Regions from separate parts of the Thioalbus denitrificans genome, predicted to be linked through region 3. Evidence: predicted binding sites of a transcription regulator. Region 3 holds the regulator's gene; each other region holds the start of a gene.
What was found. The regulator sigma-54, encoded in region 3, starts transcription at its own class of promoters, with help from an activator protein. The targets are predictions, from matches to a motif close to TGGCANGNTNCNTGCTT.
Positions count from the first base shown of each region.

Region 1: the regulator sigma-54 is predicted to act here: its motif matches at 2,084-2,100, upstream of DFQ59_RS12425 (hydrogenase small subunit).
Region 2: the regulator sigma-54 is predicted to act here: its motif matches at 2,559-2,575, upstream of nifB (nitrogenase cofactor biosynthesis protein NifB).
Region 4: the regulator sigma-54 is predicted to act here: its motif matches at 2,427-2,443, upstream of mtoX (methanethiol oxidase).

Region 1 covers NZ_QPJY01000006.1:51,644-56,609, forward strand. Annotated here, with positions in the region: gene DFQ59_RS12415 (HlyC/CorC family transporter) at 1-1,011, shown strand, start outside; gene DFQ59_RS12420 (ATP-binding protein) at 1,041-1,913, shown strand; gene DFQ59_RS12425 (hydrogenase small subunit) at 2,174-3,304, shown strand; gene hybA (hydrogenase 2 operon protein HybA) at 3,318-4,358, shown strand; gene hybB (Ni/Fe-hydrogenase cytochrome b subunit) at 4,355-4,966, shown strand, end outside.
Region 2 covers NZ_QPJY01000002.1:381,994-386,959, forward strand. Annotated here, with positions in the region: gene nifL (nitrogen fixation negative regulator NifL) at 1-788, shown strand, start outside; gene nifA (nif-specific transcriptional activator NifA) at 825-2,381, shown strand; gene nifB (nitrogenase cofactor biosynthesis protein NifB) at 2,620-4,125, shown strand; gene DFQ59_RS06230 (4Fe-4S binding protein) at 4,137-4,415, shown strand; gene DFQ59_RS06235 (hypothetical protein) at 4,430-4,669, shown strand; gene DFQ59_RS06240 (ArsC/Spx/MgsR family protein) at 4,671-4,966, shown strand, end outside.
Region 3 covers NZ_QPJY01000003.1:52,074-57,039, reverse strand. Annotated here, with positions in the region: gene hprK (HPr(Ser) kinase/phosphatase) at 1-279, opposite strand, end outside; gene ptsN (PTS IIA-like nitrogen regulatory protein PtsN) at 245-742, opposite strand; gene hpf (ribosome hibernation-promoting factor, HPF/YfiA family) at 897-1,208, opposite strand; gene DFQ59_RS08535 (RNA polymerase factor sigma-54) at 1,226-2,677, opposite strand; gene lptB (LPS export ABC transporter ATP-binding protein) at 2,814-3,539, opposite strand; gene lptA (lipopolysaccharide transport periplasmic protein LptA) at 3,536-4,051, opposite strand; gene lptC (LPS export ABC transporter periplasmic protein LptC) at 4,302-4,907, opposite strand; gene kdsC (3-deoxy-manno-octulosonate-8-phosphatase KdsC) at 4,915-4,966, opposite strand, start outside.
Region 4 covers NZ_QPJY01000005.1:39,257-44,222, reverse strand. Annotated here, with positions in the region: gene DFQ59_RS11305 (cytochrome c peroxidase) at 1-764, opposite strand, end outside; gene mtoX (methanethiol oxidase) at 920-2,302, opposite strand; gene DFQ59_RS11295 (SCO family protein) at 2,692-3,270, shown strand; gene DFQ59_RS11290 (NAD(P)H-dependent oxidoreductase subunit E) at 3,341-4,966, shown strand, end outside.

The DNA.
Region 1 (4,966 bases), on a different contig from region 3:
GCCCTACGCCTGTTCGGCGAGGCGGGCATCGCCATCGCCGCCGGCCTGCTGACCCTGGTGATCCTGATCTTCGCCGAGGTGGCCCCCAAGACCGTCGCCGCCCTGCACCCCGAGCGGGTGGCCTTCCCCGCCAGCGCCGTGCTGATGGTGCTCCAGCGGCTGCTCTACCCCCTGGTCTGGGCGGTCAACATGCTGGCCAACGGCGTTCTGCGGGTGATCGGCGTCTCCGCCGAACAGGCGCCCAGCCACAGCCTCAGCAGCGAGGAGCTGCGCACGGTGGTCAACGAGGCCGGCGCCCTCATCCCCCGGCGCCACCAGGAGATGCTGCTCAACATCCTCGACCTGGAGAAGGTGACGGTGGAGGACATCATGGTGCCCCGCAACGAGGTGGTGGGCATCGATCTGGAGGATGAGTGGGAGGAGATCCTGGAGCAACTGATCCACTGCCAGCACACCCGGCTGCCCGTCTACCGCGACAGCATCGACGACGTGGTGGGCGTACTCCATGCCCGCAACGTGCTGTCGCTGCTCGGCACCAGCGTCTTCGACAAGGAGCGACTCATCGGGCTGGTGCGCGAGCCCTACTACGTCCCCGAGGGCACGGCGCTGCACCGGCAGCTGCTCAACTTCCAGCGCAGCCGCCGCCGCATCGGCCTGGTGGTGGATGAATACGGCGACATCCAGGGCCTGGTGACCCTGGAAGACATCCTCGAGGAGATCATCGGCGAGTTCACCACCGACGTCTCGGCGCTGAGCCGCGACATCCACCCCCAGGATGACGGCAGCCTGCTGGTGGACGCCGGGGTGACCATCCGCGAGCTGAACCGGCTGGAGGGGCTGGACCTGCCCACCGACGGCCCCAAGACCCTCAACGGCCTGGTGCTGGAGTACCTGGAGAACATCCCGGAGGCCGGGACCAGCCTCAAGCTGGCGGGCTACCCCATCGAGATCGTCCAGACCACCGGCAACGCCGTGAAGACCGTGCGCATCCTGCCGCGGCTGGATGATTAGCCGCAGAGGACCCGCTGGAGGGAGAATACATGGCCGACCTGGACCGACTCATCGACCGCGCCGAGGAACTGCTGGCGCGACTCGAACAGCTGCTTCCCGCCGGCGCGCCGGACACGGACTGGAGCGCCACCGCCTACCGCTGGCGCCGCCGGGGCGGACATGGCCACCTGCAGCCGGTGCTGCAGCCCCATCCCATCCGGCTCGAGGACCTGCGCGACATCGAACCCCAGAAGGAGGCGCTGGAGCGCAATATCCGCCAGTTCGTCGCCGGCCTGCCGGCCAACAACGTGCTGCTGTGGGGCTCCCGCGGCACCGGCAAGTCCTCCCTCATCAAGGCCCTGCTCCATGCCTACGCCGGGCGCGGCCTGCGCCTGGTGGAGGTGGACAAGCCCCACCTGGAGGATCTGCCGGAGATCGCCGAGCTGCTGCGCGGGCGGCCCGAACGGTTCCTGATTTTCTCCGACGACCTCTCCTTCGAGGCCGACGACGCCAGCTACAAGGCGCTGAAGAGCCTGCTCGACGGCTCGGTGGCCGCTCCGCCCGAAAATCTCCTCATCTGCGCCACTTCCAACCGCCGCCATCTGCTGCCCGAGTACATGCACGAGAACCTCGAGGCCCGGGTGGTGGAGACCGAGATTCACCACGGCGAGGCGGTGGAGGAGAAGATCTCCCTCTCCGAGCGCTTCGGACTGTGGCTCTCCTTCTACCCCTTCAACCAGGACCAGTACCTGGACATCGTCTTCCACTGGCTCGACGTCTACCGGGTGGACTGCGCGGAGCCGGAGCCCATCCGCCGCGCCGCCCTGCAGTGGGCCCTGGCCCGCGGCTCCCGCAGCGGCCGCTCCGCCCGCCAGTTCGCCCAGGACTGGGCCGGACGCAACCGGCTGGAACAGGACGACTGAGGCCGCACCAGGAACCGCTCCGGCGCCCCCGCCGGAGCGGACAGATGAAAACCCCCTTGTTACACCTGCAAACCCGCTTACCACCCCTCGCGTCCCACAATCACCCTCGCCCATAACTATCCGGCTGTTTTACCGGAACTTTCTCCGCCAGGTCACCCAGCTGAACGCTCTGGTATGGCCCTTGCAATAACCATCCTGATCATCGGTGATTAGCCGTCGCGGCCTGTACCGCCGCCGCGACCAACGCGCGGAGCATGACAATGGATGGTGAACTGAACAGTGGTATCGGGGGGGTCAGCCGCCGGGAATTTATCCAGTTCTGTACCGGGGTGGCGGCCACGCTGGGCCTCTCGCCCGCCCTGGGCGTGCGCATCGCCGAGGCGGCCACCGCCCCCGGGCGGCCGCCGGTCGTCTGGCTGTCGGCCCAGGAGTGCACCGGCTGTACCGAATCGCTGCTGCGCTCCACCCATCCCACCCTCGAACACCTGATTCTTGAAGCCATCTCGCTGGATTACAACGAAACCCTGCAGGCCGCGGCGGGCCACCAGGCGGAGGCGGCGCGGCACGCTTCCATGGAGGCCAACCGCGGCAACTACGTGCTGGTGGTGGACGGCTCCATCCCCACCAAGGACGGCGGCATCTACTGCAAGGTGGCCAACCGCACCATGCAGGAGCACGTCATGGAGGCCGCGGCCGGCGCGGCGGCCATCATCGCCATCGGCTCCTGCGCCTCCTGGGGCGGCATCCCCTCCAGCGGACCCAACCCCACCGGCGCGGTCGGGGTGCAGAAAATCCTCACTGACAAGACGGTGCTCAATATCCCCGGCTGCCCGCCGAACCCCTACAACTTCCTCGCCTCGGTGCTGCATTTCATCACCTTCGGGAAGCTGCCGGAGCTGGATCACAAGAACCGGCCGAAATTCGCCTACAGCCGCCTCATCCACGAGAACTGCGAACGCCGACCCCATTTCGACGCCGGCCGCTTCGCCCTGGAGTTCGGGGACGAGGGCCACCGCCAGGGCTGGTGCCTGTACAAGATCGGCTGCAAGGGTCCCGAGACCTACGCCAACTGCCCCACCATCCTGTTCGGCGACGTGGGCCCCGGCGCCTGGCCGGTGGGCACCGGTCATCCCTGCTTCGGCTGCACCGAGGAGGGCGTCGGGTTCACCAAGCCCATCCATGCCCTGGCCGAGCTGAAGACGGTCTCTCCGCCCACCGCCTTCGCCCGCATCGCCGAGGACAAGGGCCGGGGGATCACCCCGGGAGCCGCCGCGCTGGCCGCGGGGCTCGGCGGGGCGGCCATCGGCGCCGGGGCCGTTTTCGCCAGCCGCCTGGGCAAGGCCGAGCAGGCCGAGAACGGCGAACACGCCGAGTCCGGCAAGCCGGATTGACGGGGGTGCGGCCATGAAACGACGCGATTTTCTCAAGGCGACAGCTGCCCTGGCGGCGGCTGCCCCCGCCGCGGGCCAGGCCGCGCTGATGCGCGAGCCGAAACCGATGCCGCCGCAGGCCATCGGCATGCTCTACGACTCCACCCTGTGCATCGGCTGCAAGGCCTGCATGAGCGCCTGCAAGGAGGCCAACGACCTCCCGCCGGAGCGGCTGCCCGAGGGCGGCGAGTGGAACACGGGCACCTGGGACACCCCGCTGGACCTCTCGCCCACCACCTACAACATCATCAAGGCCTACGTGAACGGCACCCGGGCCGAGAAGGACCGGGTCGAGGACGGCTATGCCTTCGTCAAGCGCCACTGCCTGCACTGCGTGGATCCCTCCTGCGTGTCCGCCTGCCCGGTTTCGGCGATGCACAAGGATCCCCTCACCGGGCTGGTGAGTCATGATCCGAGCCTCTGCATCGGCTGCCGCTACTGCGTCTACTCCTGCCCCTTCGGCGTACCGCGCTACAACTACGACGATCCCTTCGGACAGATCGGCAAGTGCCAGCTCTGCAGCCACCTGCTGGCCGAGGGCGGCATCCCGGCCTGCTGCGACGTCTGTCCCACCGGCGCCTCCCTGTTCGGCCCCGTGGAGCAGCTCAAGGCGGAGGCGCAGCGCCGGCTGGCCGCGGCGCCGGGAACCGAGCTGGAGTTCCCGCGCGGGGAGATCGGCTCCGATCGACCCACCCACGTGGCCGCCACGGGCAACTATCAGCAGCATCTCTACGGCGACCGGGAACTGGGCGGGACCCAGGTGATGTACCTCGCGGGAGTTCCCTTCGACAAGCTGGGACTGCCCACCGACGTGCCCGACGTCGGCTACCCGACCCTCTCCGAGGGCCTTCAGCACACCCTCTACAAGGGGATGGCCGGACCGGCCCTCCTGCTTGGCGGCCTCGTCTTCCTGGCGCGGCGCAACATCAAGCGGAACCAGGCCGACGACCCCCTGTTCACCGATGAGGGCATGGAGCCGGACGCCGCCGCGAAGAAGGAGGAGAAGGACTCATGAGCGCCCATGCACACGCACCCGTCGGCGGCCGCCTGGTCACGGTCCCGTTCCTGGTCCTGGCCTTCCTCGCGGCGATTGCCCTGGCGCTCCTGGCCGGCCGCTTCGTCTATGGACTGGGCGCGGTCACCAACCTGAACGACGGCTATCCCTGGGGTATCTGGGTGATCATCGACATCGTCATCGGCACCGCCTTCGGTTGTGCCGGCTACGCGGTGTCGCTCATCGTCTACATCCTCAACCGCGGCGAGTACCATCCCATCGTCCGCTCGGCGGTCATGGCGAGCCTGTTCGGCTATACGCTTGCCGGTATCGCGGTGATGTTCGACCTGGGCCGCTACTGGAACTTCTACAACCTGTTCCTGCCCTGGTACGCCCAGCCCAATTCGGTGATGTGGGAGATCGCGCTGTGCGTGGCCGGCTACATCACCGTGCTCTGGATCGAGTTCGCGCCCACGTTCCTGGAGCGCTTCGGCCTCCACAACGCCCGCGAAAAGCTGAGCCGGGTACTGTTCATCATCATCGCCCTGGGCGTGCTGCTGCCCACCATGCACCAGTCGTCCCTCGGCAGCGCCATCGTCATTCTCGGCCACAAGGTCTCCCCCCTGTGG
Region 2 (4,966 bases), on a different contig from region 3:
AGACCCGCACCGAGCAGTTCCTGCTCTTCGTCGCCACGGAGATAACCGAGCTCAAGCGCCAGCAGGAACAGACACGGATGAACGCCGTACGGGCCCTGATGGCGGAACGGCAGCTGGCGCAGGGCATCCGCGAGACGCTCTCCGGCGCCCTGTTCAAGCTGCAGGGTCCGATTAACGTGGCCACTGCGGCCGCGGCGATGCTGGAGCGGCGGGGCGAGGAGTTCGCATCGGTACGGGCGCTGCTCAACGAACTGCGCAGCACCGGCGAGGAGGCCCTGGAGACGCTGCGGGCGGCACAGCCGGCGGAACAGCCGGAGCCCCGCATCCCGGTCAGCATCAACCAGATCATCCGTGATGTGCTCTCCATCAGCACCGAGCGGCTGCTGGCAAACGGCATCCTGGTGGACTGGCACCCGACGCCGGTCCTGCCCCGGGTCCTCGGCGCCGAACAGCCCCTGCGCACCCTGTTCAGGCAGCTCATCGACAACGCCATCGATGCCATGGCCGAACCCGACGCCCGCGGCAGCGAACTGACCATCACCACCACCAGCCGGGGCGATGCCGTGGAGGTCCTGATCGACGACTCCGGCCCCGGGGTGGCGCCGGAGCTGCGCCTGCGGGTCTTTGACCCCTTCTTCAGTGCCTGGCACGCATCGGGCGGCCACGTGGGAATGGGCCTGGTGCTCGCCCAGGACGCCGCGGCCCGGCATGGCGGCAGCATCGAGTTCGACCCCGGCTTCCAGAGCGGATGCCGGGTCCGGGTGTCACTGCCCCTCGGGCAGGAATGATAGACGTATAGACGAAGCAGAGGTCAACAGGGAAACATGACCGATTTCAACACCCCCAAGGACACCTCGCTGTTCCGACTGATCGCGGATCAGCTGGAGGCTCTCTACGCCGTCAGCAGGGTGCTCAGCCAGTCGCTGAATGTCCATGAAACGCTGCTGGAGGTGCTCAAGGTCCTGGATGAACAGGGCGGACTCTCCGGTGGGATGATCGCGCTGGAGGAGGAGGAGACCGGTGAGCTGCTGGTCAGCCACACCCGCGGCGACCAGGCACGCTGGGATCGACCCGTGCGCTACGGACGCGGCGAAGGACTGGTGGGCACCATCCTGGCGGAGGATCAGCCGGTGGTGGTGCGGCGGCTGGCCGACGAGCCGCGTTTTCTCGATCGGCTGGGAATCTACCAGGCGGGACTGCCGTTCGTGGGCGTTCCCATCCGCACCGGGGTCCAGGACACCGTGGGCGTCCTCACCGCCCAGCCGCCCTCCACCGATTTCCTCCCGGAGCAGGTCCGGTTCCTGGAGATGGTCTCCAACCTGATTGCGCGCATCGTGCTGCTCTCCCGCGAAGTGGAGAGCGAGCGCCGCCAGCTGGAGGAGGAGCGGGACAAGCTGCGCCGGACGGTGCGCGGCAATCACGGCTTCGAGAATATCGTCGGCCATACCGACATCATCCGCCGGGTCTTCGATCAGGTGCGCCAGGTGGCCAAGTGGAACACCACCGTGCTCATCCGCGGCGAGTCCGGAACCGGCAAGGAGCTGGTGGCCAACGCCATCCACTACAACTCCCCCCGCTCCAGCGGCCCCTTCGTCAAGCTCAACTGCGCCGCCCTGCCGGACAACCTGCTGGAGAGCGAGCTGTTCGGCCACGAGAAGGGGGCGTTCACCGGCGCGGTGGCCCAGCGCAAGGGACGCTTCGAGCAGGCCGACGGCGGCACCATCTTTCTCGACGAGATCGGCGAAATCTCCGCCGCGTTCCAGGCCAAGCTCCTGCGTGTGCTGCAGGAGGGCGAGTTCGAGCGGGTGGGCGGCACCCGCACCCACAAGGTGGACGTGCGGGTCATCGCCGCCACCAACCGCGATCTCGAGCGGGAGGTGGAGGAGGGCGTCTTCCGCGAGGATCTCTACTACCGCCTGAATGTCATGCCCATCCGCATGCCGGCGCTCAGGGAGCGCATCGAGGACATCCCCGAGCTCTCCTCCTTCCTGGTGGAGAAGATCGCGCGCATCCAGGGCCGCCCGCTGGAGATAACCGACAGCGCCGTGCGCCTGCTGATGCGCCACCGCTGGCCGGGCAACGTGCGGGAACTGGAGAACTGCCTCGAGCGTGCCGCCGTGATGTGCGAGGGGAGCAAGATCGATCGCGACGCCATCGTCGTGGCCGGCCTGAGCGAGCACAGCCTCGAGGCACCCCCTGCCGCCGACACCACTCACAAGGTCGATTTCAACGACCCCGACCTGGACGAACGGGAACGGGTCATCGCCGCCCTGGAGGAGGCCGGCTGGGTGCAGGCCAAGGCCGCCCGCCTGCTGGGCATGACCCCACGCCAGATCGCCTACCGCATCCAGACCCTCAACATCCGCCTCCGGCAGATCTGATTCCGGGCTTCGGGACGCACCGGCGACGTGTGCCGCCGCCGTCCCGGGGCCCGCCCCGGATACCTGTCAGTTACCCGACAAGAAAGGTTCCGGCCGCTGTCGGATTCCCTACGCCGATCCGCGCGGACGCACTGCGCGTGAATTCTATCCTGCTGATATTCCACTCTTTTGAAGAGTCGGCACGGTATCTGCTTCGGGATCCGCAGGAAAATGTCCACAGTGTATCCGGAGGTGGCCAATGGAGTTGAAGGTCTTGGGGCAGGAGAGCTTGCCGAACGCCGCCGGGGGATGTGCCTCCAGTGGCTGCGGCGGCAGTACCGATCAGCTGGCGCACCTGCCGGAGCACATCCGCGCGAAGGTGCACAACCACCCCTGCTACTCGGAGGAGGCGCACCACCATTACGCGCGCATGCACGTGGCGGTGGCGCCCGCCTGCAACATCCAGTGCCACTACTGCAACCGCAAGTACGACTGCGCCAACGAGTCGCGCCCGGGCGTGGTTTCCGAGCTACTCACCCCCGAGCACGCGGTGAAGAAGGTGCTGGCGGTGGCCGCCAACATCCCGCAGATGACGGTGCTCGGCATCGCCGGCCCCGGCGACCCGCTGGCCAACCCCGAGCGCACCTTCGCCACCTTCCGCGCCCTCACCGAGCAGGCGCCGGACATCAAGCTGTGCGTCTCCACCAACGGCCTGGCGCTGCCGGAGCAGGTGGAGGAGCTGTGCAAGCACAACATCGACCACGTGACCATCACCATCAACTGCGTGGACCCGGAGGTGGGCGCCAAGATCTATCCGTGGATCTTCTGGAACAACCGCCGCATCAAGGGCAGGCGCGGCGCCAGGATCCTCATCGAGCAGCAGCAGAAGGGGCTGGAGATGCTCACCGAGCGGGGCATCCTGGTGAAGGTCAACTCGGTGCTGATCCCGGGCGTCAACGACGAGCACCTGAAGGAGGTCTCGAAGGTGGTGAAGGCCAGGGGCGCCTTCCTGCACAACGTCATGCCGCTCATCGCCGAGGCCGAGCACGGCACCTTCTACGGTGTCATGGGCCAGCGCGGCCCCACCCACGACGAGCTGCAGGCGCTGCAGGACGAGTGCGCCGGCGACATGGCCATGATGCGCCACTGCCGCCAGTGCCGCGCCGACGCGGTGGGCATGCTGGGCGAGGACCGCGGTGCCGAGTTCACCCTCGACCGGATCGAGGAGATGGAGATCGACTACGCCGCCGCCATGGAGCAGCGCAAGGCGGTACACGCCGCCATCGAGGCCAACCGCGAGGCGCAGCGCAGGAAGAGCGGCGAGTCCTTCGTGTCGCTCGCCTCGCTGATGCCGAAGAAGAAGGAGCTGCGGCCGGTGCTGATGGCGGTGGCCACCACCGGCGGCGGGGTCATCAACCAGCACTTCGGCCACGCCCGCGAGTTCCTGGTCTACGAGGCGAGCGCCCAGGACGTGCGCTTCATCGGCCACCGCAAGGTGGACCTCTACTGCAGCGGCGGCGACACCTGCGGCGATGCCGAAACCGCCCTGCAGAAGACCATCCGCATCCTCGGCGGCTGCGAGGTGGTGCTCTGCTCCAAGATCGGCTACGAGCCCTGGGGTGAGCTGGAGGAGGCGGGTATCGCCCCCAACGGCGAGCACGCCATGGAGCCCATCGAGGAGGCCGTCGCCATCGTCTACCGCGAGATGGCCGAGGCCGGGCTTCTGGAACGGCCGGTGGAACAGCCCACCCGCGCCAGCGCCTGAGGGACGAGGTCATGGCACTGAAGATCATCGAAAGCTGCGTCAACTGCTGGGCCTGCGAGCCGCTCTGCCCGAGCCAGGCCATCTTCGAGGCACACCCGCACTTCCTCATCGATGCGCGCAAGTGCACCGAGTGCGAGGGGGACTTTTCCGACCCCCAGTGCGCCAGCATCTGCCCCATCGAGGGCGCCATCCTGGACGCCGCGGGCCTGGCGCTGAACCCGCCCGGATCGCTCACCGGCATCCCGCCGTCACGGCTGGCGGAGGCGATGGTGGAAATCCAGGCCCGCTGAGGAGGATCACCGTCATGGCCACGCTCACCATCCCCTGTAACCCCGATCACAGCGCCTCCCGGGCCCGGCGGCTGGCTGAGACCCTGCACCAGGGCATAGGACGGCTGCGCCGGGAGCTGCGGGCACGGCTGGCCGGTCAGCGCAGCCTCACCCTGAGCTACCGCCACCATCCGGCCGCCCACCACGTGCCGCTGCGGGTGTGGCGGCGCCAGGGGGCGCTGCTGGCGGCCATGCACGAACTGCGGCGGGGCTGACATGGCCCGGGTGCTGTTCTTCGAAAAGCCCGGTTGCATCGGCAACGGGGAGCAGAAGCGGCTGTTGCGCGCCGCCGGCCACCAGCTCGAGGTGCGCAGCCTCCTGGCCGAGCCGTGGAGCGCGGAGGAGTTGCGCCGCTATTTCGGAACACTGCCGGTGAGCGACTGGTTCAATCGCACCGCGCCCGGGGTCAAGTCGGGCACGGTGGTGCCTGAGCGCCTCAGCGAGACGGAGGCGCTCAGGCTGATGCTGGCCGATCCGCTGCTGGTGCGCCGCCCGCTCATGCGGGTGGGCGA
Region 3 (4,966 bases):
CGGGGGCGCGCCGTCCCCCGTCAGGATGGCGAGGACCGCCGGTGCCGCGAACGGATCCCGGGCCGGATCCGCCTCCCGCTCCAGCCACGCCAGCTCGGCGTCGGTCAGCAGGGGAATCGCGTGGGGATGTATCGGGTTGTAGAAGCCCGCGAGCCCGGTCACGGGGAGATCCGGGAGGCTCAGGGAACGTTCGCCGCCGGCCTGGCCGGCAATCCAGGTGAGGCAGAGATTCTCCTGCTGGACTTCAAACAGGTTTTGTATGCTGATCGTCCGGGGCATCCGTTTCGGCGGCCTCGTAACTCAGGATCGTCTGGAGCAGCGCTGCCGCGTCGGGTGCCTCGCGCAGCCGTTGCCGGGCCTCTTCGTCGCTGAACAGCTGGGCCAGCCGTGCCAGGACCTCGAGGTGCTCCTCGGTGGCGTTCTCGGGCACCAGCAGCGCGAACAGCAGGTCCACCGGCTTGTCGTCGATGGCGTCGAAGTCGATGGGCTCCTGCAGGTGCGCCAGCGCGCCGATGACGTGGTCGCTGTTCTTCAGCCGTCCGTGGGGAATGGCGATACCGTGGCCGATGCCGGTGCTGCCGAGGCGCTCGCGGGCGATGAGGCTCTCGAACACCTCGGTGGGGTCCAGCTCCGGCTCGTCAGTCGCCGCCAGGCCGCCGAGGAATTCCAGCGCGCGCTTCTTGCTGCCGGCGATGACGTCGGTCGCGGTGCGTTCGAGGGTCAGGATGTCACGCAGGTGCATGGTGATTCGTCACTGTGCGGGGCGATCCGTTCGATTTCAATCGTCTGGCGTCTCTCACTGGTCTCGGTCCGGGTCCGCCGCGGTTGTCGTGGGTTCGAGTCCGGGACGGGGCTGACGGGGCCGCCGGCCCCGTCAGCCCTCCCCGGTTCCGGGCTCAGGCGCGCTTGGCGCTCTCGTGGTTGTGAGCCTGGGACTTTTCCTTGTGCTTCTTCACCTGCCGGTCGAGCTTGTCCACCAGGGCATCGATGGCCGCGTACATGTCATCGTGCTCGGCGTCGGCGTACAGTTCGGCCCCGCTCAGATGGATGGTGGCCTCGGCTTTCTGCCGCAGCTTCTCCACGCCCAGGATCACGTGCACGTTGGTGATGTTGTCGAAATGGCGTTCGACCTTCTCCAGCTTCGAGTTCACATAGTCGCGCAGTGCCGGGGTGATGTCGACGTGATGACCGGTGATGTTGGTCTGCATAGCTGACTCCTTAAGCCTTATAGCAGGCGCTTTCTTTCGTTTGATGGCGGTATCGCCATGACCTCGCGGTACTTTGCGATGGTCCTGCGTGCCACATTGACTCCCTGATCAGACAGGATTTTTGCGATCTTGCTGTCGCTGAGCGGCTTGGACGGGTGCTCGGCGGCGATGAGCTTCTTGATGAGCGCCCGGATCGCCGTGGAGGAGGCCTCGCCTCCGCTCGCCGTACTGACGTGGCTGGAGAAGAAGTATTTCAGCTCAAAGATACCACGGGGGGTGAGCATGTACTTCTGGGTGGTGACCCGGGAGATGGTGGACTCGTGCATCTCCACCGCTTCGGCGATGTCGTGCAGGACGAGGGGCTTCATGGCCTCCTCGCCGTGCTCCAGGAAGCCGCGCTGGTGCTCCACGATGCAGGTGGCCACCTTCAGCAGGGTCTCGTTGCGGCTCTGGATGCTCTTCAGGAACCAGCGCGCCTCCTGCAACTGGGTGCGCAGGAAGTTGTTGTCCTGGCTGTTGTCGGCCCGGCGCACGAGGGCGGCGTAGCTGGGGTTCACGCGCAGTCGCGGGGAGGCCTCCGGGTTGAGCTCCACCAGCCAGCTGCCCCGGTGCTTGCGCACGGTGACATCCGGCACCACGTACTGGGGCTCCTCGCCGCCCACCTCGTTGCCGGGGCGGGGGTTGAGGGTCTGGATCAGCTGGATGACCTCGCGCAGCTCGTCCTCGCTGATCTTCATCCGCCGCTGGACCTGGGCGTAGTCGCGGGAGCCCAGCAGTTCCAGGTGGTTTTCCACCAGGTTCAGCGCCTCGCTGCGCCAGGGCGTGGCGGCGGGCAGCTGGCGCAGCTGCAGGGACAGGCATTCGCCCAGGTTGCGGGCGCCCACCCCGAGGGGGTCGAAGGTCTGGATGCGGTGCAGGACCGCCTCCAGCTCGTCGAGCTCCACCTCGAACTCGGGGTCGAGGCTGGCCAGGAGCTCCTCCAGCGTGGCGCCGAGGTAGCCGCGTTCGTCGATGGCGTCGATGAGCAGCCGGGCCAGTTCCAGGTCGCGGTCGTTGAAATGGGCGAGGCTGGCCTGCCAGAGGAGGTGCTCCTGGAGCGACTCGCCCCCATGGCTGACATTGGCGAACTCCTGCTCGTCACCCTCGTCGGGCCCGGAATTGCTGCTGGGCACGTCGTAGATGTCGTCCCAGGCGCTGTCCACCGGGAGGTCCGCGGGAATGTCCGCGTCGTTGCGCTCGAGGTCGAGGTCGCGGTCCTCGGCCTCGCTGCCCGACGTCGATGGCGCCTCCGCCTCACCCGACGCTTCGACCTCGTCCTCCGCCAGCTCCAGCATGGGATTGGTCTCCAGCGCCTCCTGGACCTCCATCTGCAGGTCGAGCGCTGAGAGCTGCAGCAGCTTGATGGCCTGCTGCAGCTGCGGCGTCATGGTGAGTTGCTGGCTCAGCCGGAGCTGAATGGAGGGTTTCATACGGCGCGTCGTCGTCTAGGCGTAAACGGATATCCGGTATCCGTTGTCGTTATGTCCGGATTGTAACGCAAATAACATGCCGTGCAGATAGGGGCACGGGCCGCGCGGGTATCCCCGCGACCGGGGAGGCGGGAAGTCACAGGCGGAACTCGTGGCCCAGGTAGACGTCCCGGACCTGGCTGTTGTCGAGGATTTCGGCCGGCGTGCCGTGGGCGATGCCGTTGCCGTTGCTCATGATGTAGGCGCGGTCGCAGATGCCGAGGGTCTCGCGGACGTTGTGGTCGGTAATCAGGATCCCGATGCCGCGGTCGCGCAGGTGGCTGATGATGCGCTGGATATCGAGTACCGAGAGGGGGTCCACGCCGGCGAAGGGCTCGTCCAGCAGGATGAAGCGGGGCTCGGTCGCCAGCGCCCGGGCAATCTCCACCCGCCGCCGCTCGCCGCCGGAGAGGCTGATGCCGAGATTGTCGTGGAGATGGCCCACGTGGAACTCGTGCATGAGGCTGTCGGCGAGCCGCCGGCGCTTGCCGGGCGTGAGATCCCGGCGCAGCTCCAGGATGGCCATGATGTTCTGCTCGACGGTGAGCTTGCGGAATACCGAGGCTTCCTGGGGCAGGTAGCCGATGCCGCGCCGGGCGCGAATGTGCATGGGCTCCCGGGTCAGGTCGGCTCCATCCATGGTGATGGCGCCGCTGTCGCAGCGCACCAGGCCCACGATCATGTAGAAGCAGGTGGTCTTGCCGGCGCCGTTCGGGCCCAGCAGGCCCACCACCTCGCCGCTCTCCACCCGCAGGGAGACATCGCGGACCACCTCGCGGGCGCCGTAGCGTTTGCCCAGCCCGCGGGTTTCCAGGACGCTCATTGCTTGCTGTCGCCGCCCCTGGAGGGGACGATGGTCATCTGCACCCGGCCCGGCTTGCCGCCCTCGCCGCTGCCGCCGGTGGCCAGCACCGACTCGCGCTGCAGGTCATATTCAATACGCTGCCCGCTGAACGTATTGCGCCCCTGGGTCACCTTCGCCTCGCCGATGAGCACCAGCATGCGGCTCTTGCCCTGGTATTCCAGCTTCTTCGCCTCGGCGGTCACGTCCTTGTTCCGGCCCTCGGGGCGCTGGCGGAAACGCACCGGGTTGCCGGTGGCGGTAATCTGGGACAGCTCGCCGCCGGCGGCGTGGACCACCAGCCGGTCGGCGTGCAGCTCGATGCTGCCCTGGGTCAGGACCACCCGCCCGGTATAGGTGCTGACGCCCGTGGCCTCGTTCAGCTCCGCCTGGTCGGCCTCGAGGCTGATGGGCTTGTCGCTGTCGCCGGACAGGGCCAGGGCCGCCCCCGGCAGGGCGAGGAGCAGCAGCAGTACACTGGTGTACTGCTTCACTCTTGGCGGTACATTCAGAGCCCCCCGAAAGTGCCAGGACAAGGCGCGGTGCGCAGGCAATGGCCCGGTCCTTGTCAAGCACCGCAACGCGGTCATGGTGCTTTCGGGGGGCTCCCTTCGGGCGAGCCGCTGGCCGGCCATCTGCGGCGTTGCGCTCTCTTGAAAGGACCCTGCCATTCCTGCGAGAGCGCGCCTTGCAGCTAACCGGCCAGCAACTCGCTGAACGTGCCTCCAAGAGTGAAGCAGTACACTAACGGCGGTTCGGTTCATGGGTGGCCTTCACCTTGGACTGTAGCAGCAGCCTCTCCTCCCGCAGGAAGGCCCGCATGCCGGTTGCGTTGATCATATCACCCCCGCGGGTGATGGAAACCTCGCGGTCGGTCTCCAGGTACTCCTGCTCCACCAGGACGCGCAGGTCGTGGGTGCGCAGGGTCAGGCCGGGATCGGCGGCGGTGGGCGCCTGCTCGGCCAGGACCTGCCCGGGGAGAAACACCAGTGCGCCGTCCTCGGTGACCCGTGCCCGCTCGGCGGTCACCACCCAGGGCGCACCCTGTTGGGGGTAGTGCACCAGCCGGGCCGTCTCCAGCTCCGTGCTGTCATCGTCGGGATAGTGCTGCAGGCGCTTGCCGGTCAGGCGCTGGATGGGCACCCCCTCGAGGTTCATGCGCACCGCGGAGAAGCCCTCGAACCAGTAGTCGGGATCGTGGCGCTGCACGTCCGTCCGGGTCGGCCACCAGGGTTCGTAGCGATAGGCGAACAGGCTGCTCAGCCCCGCGAGCAGGCCGAGGACGAGAAGGCCTGCGGTGGTGGGGCTGAGGCGGGGCAGGGGGAACCGGGGCATGGGGAACCGGGGCATGGGGGCCTCAGAGGTAGGCCTCGAGAATCGCCTGCAGGGTGCCCTGGGCTTCCATGATC
Region 4 (4,966 bases), on a different contig from region 3:
CGGTAGCGGTCGGGCAGCCCGGCCGGGTGGGCGGCGGCCGTGTGCGTCTCCTCCGCGCGCGCCTCCAGCAGCAGGGTCTTCACGTCGTTGCTGATGAGCTTCGGGTACAGGAAGGCCACGCTGTAGATGTTGCGGATGCGCCGCTCGGGATCGATCAGGAACACCCGCAGGATATGGGAGAAGCTGGAGGTGGGCCGGCCCTCGGCGTCCACGTCACGGATCACCGACTGGTTGTAGGCCGCGAGCAGGGGTTCGAGCTCCGCCTGGGAGGCGGTGGTGAGGAAGCGCCAGTCGCCGGGGCCGTCCCGGAACGCGGCGCCGTAGAGGTCCATCACCTCCGGCGTGTCGAACTCGGGATCGAAGGAGAGGCTCACCAGGCGCAGGTTGTCCGCCAGCTCCGGATCCTCCGCCATCAGCTTCTGCATCCGGTGCAGCACGGCGGTGGCCAGGGGGCAGCCGTTGACATCGCTGCAGTGGCTGTAGATGAAGCTGAGCAGGACGTAGCGGCCGTCGAACAGGTCGTACAGGCGCAGGGGCCGGCCGTCGCTGGCGAGAACCCGGCCGTCGGCCGCGGTGCCGAGAGGGGGCAGCCGGTAGCTGCCGGGGGCCGGCGGCTCGTAGTCGACACCGGTATAGAAGGGGGCCTGGATCCGGGCGCCGCCCGCGGGCGGCTCGGTGTCGCGCTGGTCGGCGTGGGCCTGGCCCGCCAGGGGCAGGGCCAGGAGCGCGGCGCCGGCCGCGAATCGTTGCAGGAAAGGGAACATGCCTGTCGCATCCTCGTGTCACGTGGCCCGCCGCCGCGCCGCCTCTTCGGTGCGGGTGCCGGGTCCATCGCCGTGAAGGGAGCCGCTCCCCCGTCCGGGGGAGCGGCTCCGCGGGTCCAGTGCCGGATCCGCGGGGATCCGGCCGGGGCGCGGGCTCAGTCGCCCTGGGCGACCCGGCTGCCCTCCCCGGGCTTCCTGGCGTACAGGCTGTAGGCGCCGAAGCGCATCTGGTGGGCGCGGCCGAGATTCTCCTTCATGAAGTCGATCTCGAACTTCTTGGCGAGGTTCTTGCCGTCCCACTCGTAGAGCTTGAGGTACTGCTCGTTGTCCGCGCCCTTCTTGTCCCAGTTGGCCAGCAGCGAGCTGGTGTAGTAGAGGCGCTTGCCGTCCCAGCTGGAGGAGACCATGTTCACCTGGGCGCCGATCTTCTCCTCGTGCACCTGCTTCGGGTGGAAGGGGTCGGTGATGTCGAAGCCGCGGGTCTTGCCGTCCATGAAGGTGTTGACCCACAGCATGCTGTCGTCGCTGCTGATGGAGATGTCCACCGGCAGGGGCACCTTGGAGGGATCGCCCACGTCGGCCACTTCGTCCGCGCGCCACTGGCCCTGGTCATCCTCGTGGATGAGCCAGATCTTGGAGGTCAGGGCCGTGGTGGTGAAGCAGTAGTTGTGGTTCGGCTGCCAGGCGCAGCGGATCTCCAGCGGCGCGCCGGGCACGTCGAACACCTCCTTGGGCTTGCGCTGGTGCAGGTCCCAGCGCACCACGGTGTTGCCGAAGCGCTTCATCGCCTCCGGGTCGTTCAGCATCTTGCCGAAGTCCATCATGTAGTTGGACCAGCCGGTGAAGGCGGAGGTGAACATGGAGTTGCGCCGCGGCAGCACGCGCACGTCGTAGCCGTAGCCGTCGGCGTAGTTGCCGGTCTTCTTCGCGCCCTGCAGGCTGTCGTCGGTGGGCATCCAGTAGGTGGCGACGTACTCGCCCTCGTTGGTGTACTCCACCAGCGCGGTGCGCCCGCCGTGGTCCTTGTTGTTGGACAGGCCGGTGATCATCATGCGGCCCGGCAGGGCGTAGGTGGTGTGGGGGCCGACCACGCCGCCGCTCTTGGAGACGAAGTCGGTGATCACCTTGGAGAGCTTCGGCTGGCGGGGATCGGAGTGGACGTCGAAGATGAACACCTTGTTGGTGTCCAGGCCACCGGCCCAGAGGTACATGCGGTCATCGGTGAAGCCGGAGTGGTGGGCCTCGTTGCGCCCGCCCACCGACAGGGTGTTCACCACCTGGCCGTAGGTCTTGGAGTTGGGGTTCACGTCCACGGTCACCAGCTTGTCCTGGCCGTCGCCGACACCTTCCACGCCCAGGGTCCAGACGTAGACGTAGTCCTCCTGGCCCACGATCTTGGCCATGTAGGGCGACATGCAGGTCTCGTCGGCCTGGCCCGTCACCGGCACCATGCCCACGGCCAGCGCGGCCATGCCCAGCGCGGCGGTGGCCGCGGTGCGTCGGAACTTCTGCGTCACTGTCATCTTGTGCTTGTTCATGATGGTTGTCTCCACCTCGCTCAGAAAGAGATTCCTTTGGGGGGCTGCCGTTGATTTATGCACCTTCGCGCCGCCGGTTCCGGACTCCGGCACCCGGCCGCGCGGGCAGCCCTGATATGACAAAAGGCAATTTCGGTGCCAATACCCCTGCAACCTCATAGGACAATGGCCACCGCCCGCCGGGCGGTGCCCGGCGTGACACCACGGCAACAGACTGGCCGCGCGAGTGCCCGGAAAGCGTGACACCCCGCGGGCTCCTGCGCCGGGCGCGGCGGGAAGAATCCGGGCGCGGGCGGCTGGTATGCATCCTGCATCGCCCGCCCCCGGACCCCCGGCCCACAGCGCAAGCGGGCCGGAATGAGACAGGATGACCCGCAGGGAGACGCAGAATGAGACACCTCAGCCCCTGGCCGGCGCTGTTCGCGCTGCTGTTCGCCCTCGGCACACCCGCCCAGGCGCGCCTCGGCGGTGACTTCACCCTCACCGACCACGACGGCGCCCCCTTCAGCCTGGAGCAGGCGCGCGGCCAGGTGGTGCTGCTGTTCTTCGGCTACACCCACTGCCCGGACATCTGCCTGACCACCCTGGGCGAGGTGACCGCCGCCCTGCACCGCCTCGGGGAACTGGCCGACCGGGTGCAGCCCCTGTTCGTGAGCGTCGACCCGGAGCGGGACACCCCGGCGGTGCTGCGCAACTACGTGGGCTGGTTCGACCCCCGCATCACCGCGCTCACCGGCAGCCCGGACGCGATCCGCGCCGTCGCCGACCAGTACCGCGTGCGCTACAGCTTCGGTCCCCGCGAGGCCAGCGGCTTCTACCCGGTGGACCACAGCGCCGATCTCTACGTGATCGACACCGACGGCCGGCTGGTGCGCAAGCTGCCCTACGGCATCCCGCCGGAGACCATCGCCGAGACGGTGCGCACCCTCCTGCGGCGCGCCGACGCCCCGGCCGCCGCCCACCGCTGAAAGCCCGCGCCCCGCGGCGGCATATACTGGTTCCGGACAGAAACCGAACGCAGAAACGAGGAGAGACGACTTGACCAGCGCCACACCGGACCGGCCCCGCCGGGCCCGCGGACGTCCGCGCGGCCGCACCGCAGAGCCCCGGGCCCTGCGCGAGGTGCGCGCCCTGCTGGGCGACGCCCCCCGCCGCCGCGACCTGCTCATCGAGCACCTGCACCGCATCCAGGACGCCCACGGCCATCTCTCCACGGCCCACCTCACCGCGCTGGCCGAGGAGCTGAGCCTCGCCGCCGCCGAGGTCTACGAGGTGGCGAGCTTCTACCACCACTTCGACCTGGTGCGGGACGGCGAAACGCCCCCGCCGCCGCTGACGGTGCGGGTGTGCGACTCGGTGAGCTGCGAGCTGGCCGGCGCCGGCGAGCTGCTGGCAGCGCTGAAGTCGGCCCTCGGCGCGGGCGTGCGGGTGCAGGCGGTGCCCTGCGTGGGCCGCTGCGCGGAGGCGCCCGTGGCGGTGGTGGGACACAACCCGGTGCCCCGCGCCACGCCCGGGACGGTGGCGCAGGCGGTGGCGAACGGCGCCACCCGGGCGCCGCTGCCCGCGGCCATCGACTACGACGCCTACCGCGCCGGCGGCGGCTACCGGCTGCCGGCGCAGCTGGAGAGCGGCGGGCTCGCGGTGGAAGCGGTCATCGCCACCCTGGAGGACGCCCGCCTGCGGGGCCTCGGCGGCGCCGGCTTCCCCGCCGGGCGCAAGTGGCGCATCGTGCGCGGCTACCCGGGCCCGCGGCTGATGGCGGTGAACATCGACGAGGGCGAGCCCGGCACCTTCAAGGACCGCCACTACCTGGAGCGCGACCCCCACCGCTTCCTGGAGGGGCTGCTGGTGGCCGCGCGGGCGGTGGAGGCGGAGGCGGTCTACATCTACCTGCGCGACGAATACGCCGGCTGCCGCGCCCTGCTCGCCCGGGAGCTGGAGCGGCTGCGGGCCGACCCGCCCTGCCCCCTCCCCGAGCTGCACCTGCGCCGCGGCGCCGGCGCCTACATCTGCGGCGAGGAGTCGGCCATGATCGAGTCCATCGAGGGTCGCCGCGGCATGCCCCGCCTGCGCCCGCCCTACATCGCGGAAACAGGCCTGTTCGGGCGCCCCACCCTGGAGCACAACCTGGAGACACTGTACTGGGTGCGTGACATCCTCGAGCGCGGCGCGGAGTGGTTCGCGGGCCAGGGGCGCCACGGCCGCAGCGGGCTGCGCAGCTTCTCGGTGAGCGGCCGGGTGCGCAACCCCGGCGTGCACCTGGCGCCGGCCGGCATCACCCTGCGCGAGCTCATCGACGAGCACTGCGGCGGCATGGCGGAGGGCCACGCGCTCCACGCCTGGTTCCCGGGCGGCGCCTCGGGCGGCATCCTGCCCGCCGCCATGGCCGACCTGCCCCTCGATTTCGGCACCCTGGAGGAGCACGGCTGCTTCATCGGCTCGGCCGCGATCATCGTGCTCTCCCAGCACGACGGCGCCCGCGCCGCGGCCCTCAACGCCATGCGCTTCTTCGCCCACGAGTCCTGCGGCAAGTGCACGCCGTGCCGGGTGGGCACCGCCAAGGCCGCCGCCCTCATGGAGGCGCCGGTGTGGGACCGCGCCCTGCTGGAGGAGCTCGCCGCGGTGATGAGCGACGCCTCCATCTGCGGCCTGGGCCAGGCCGCC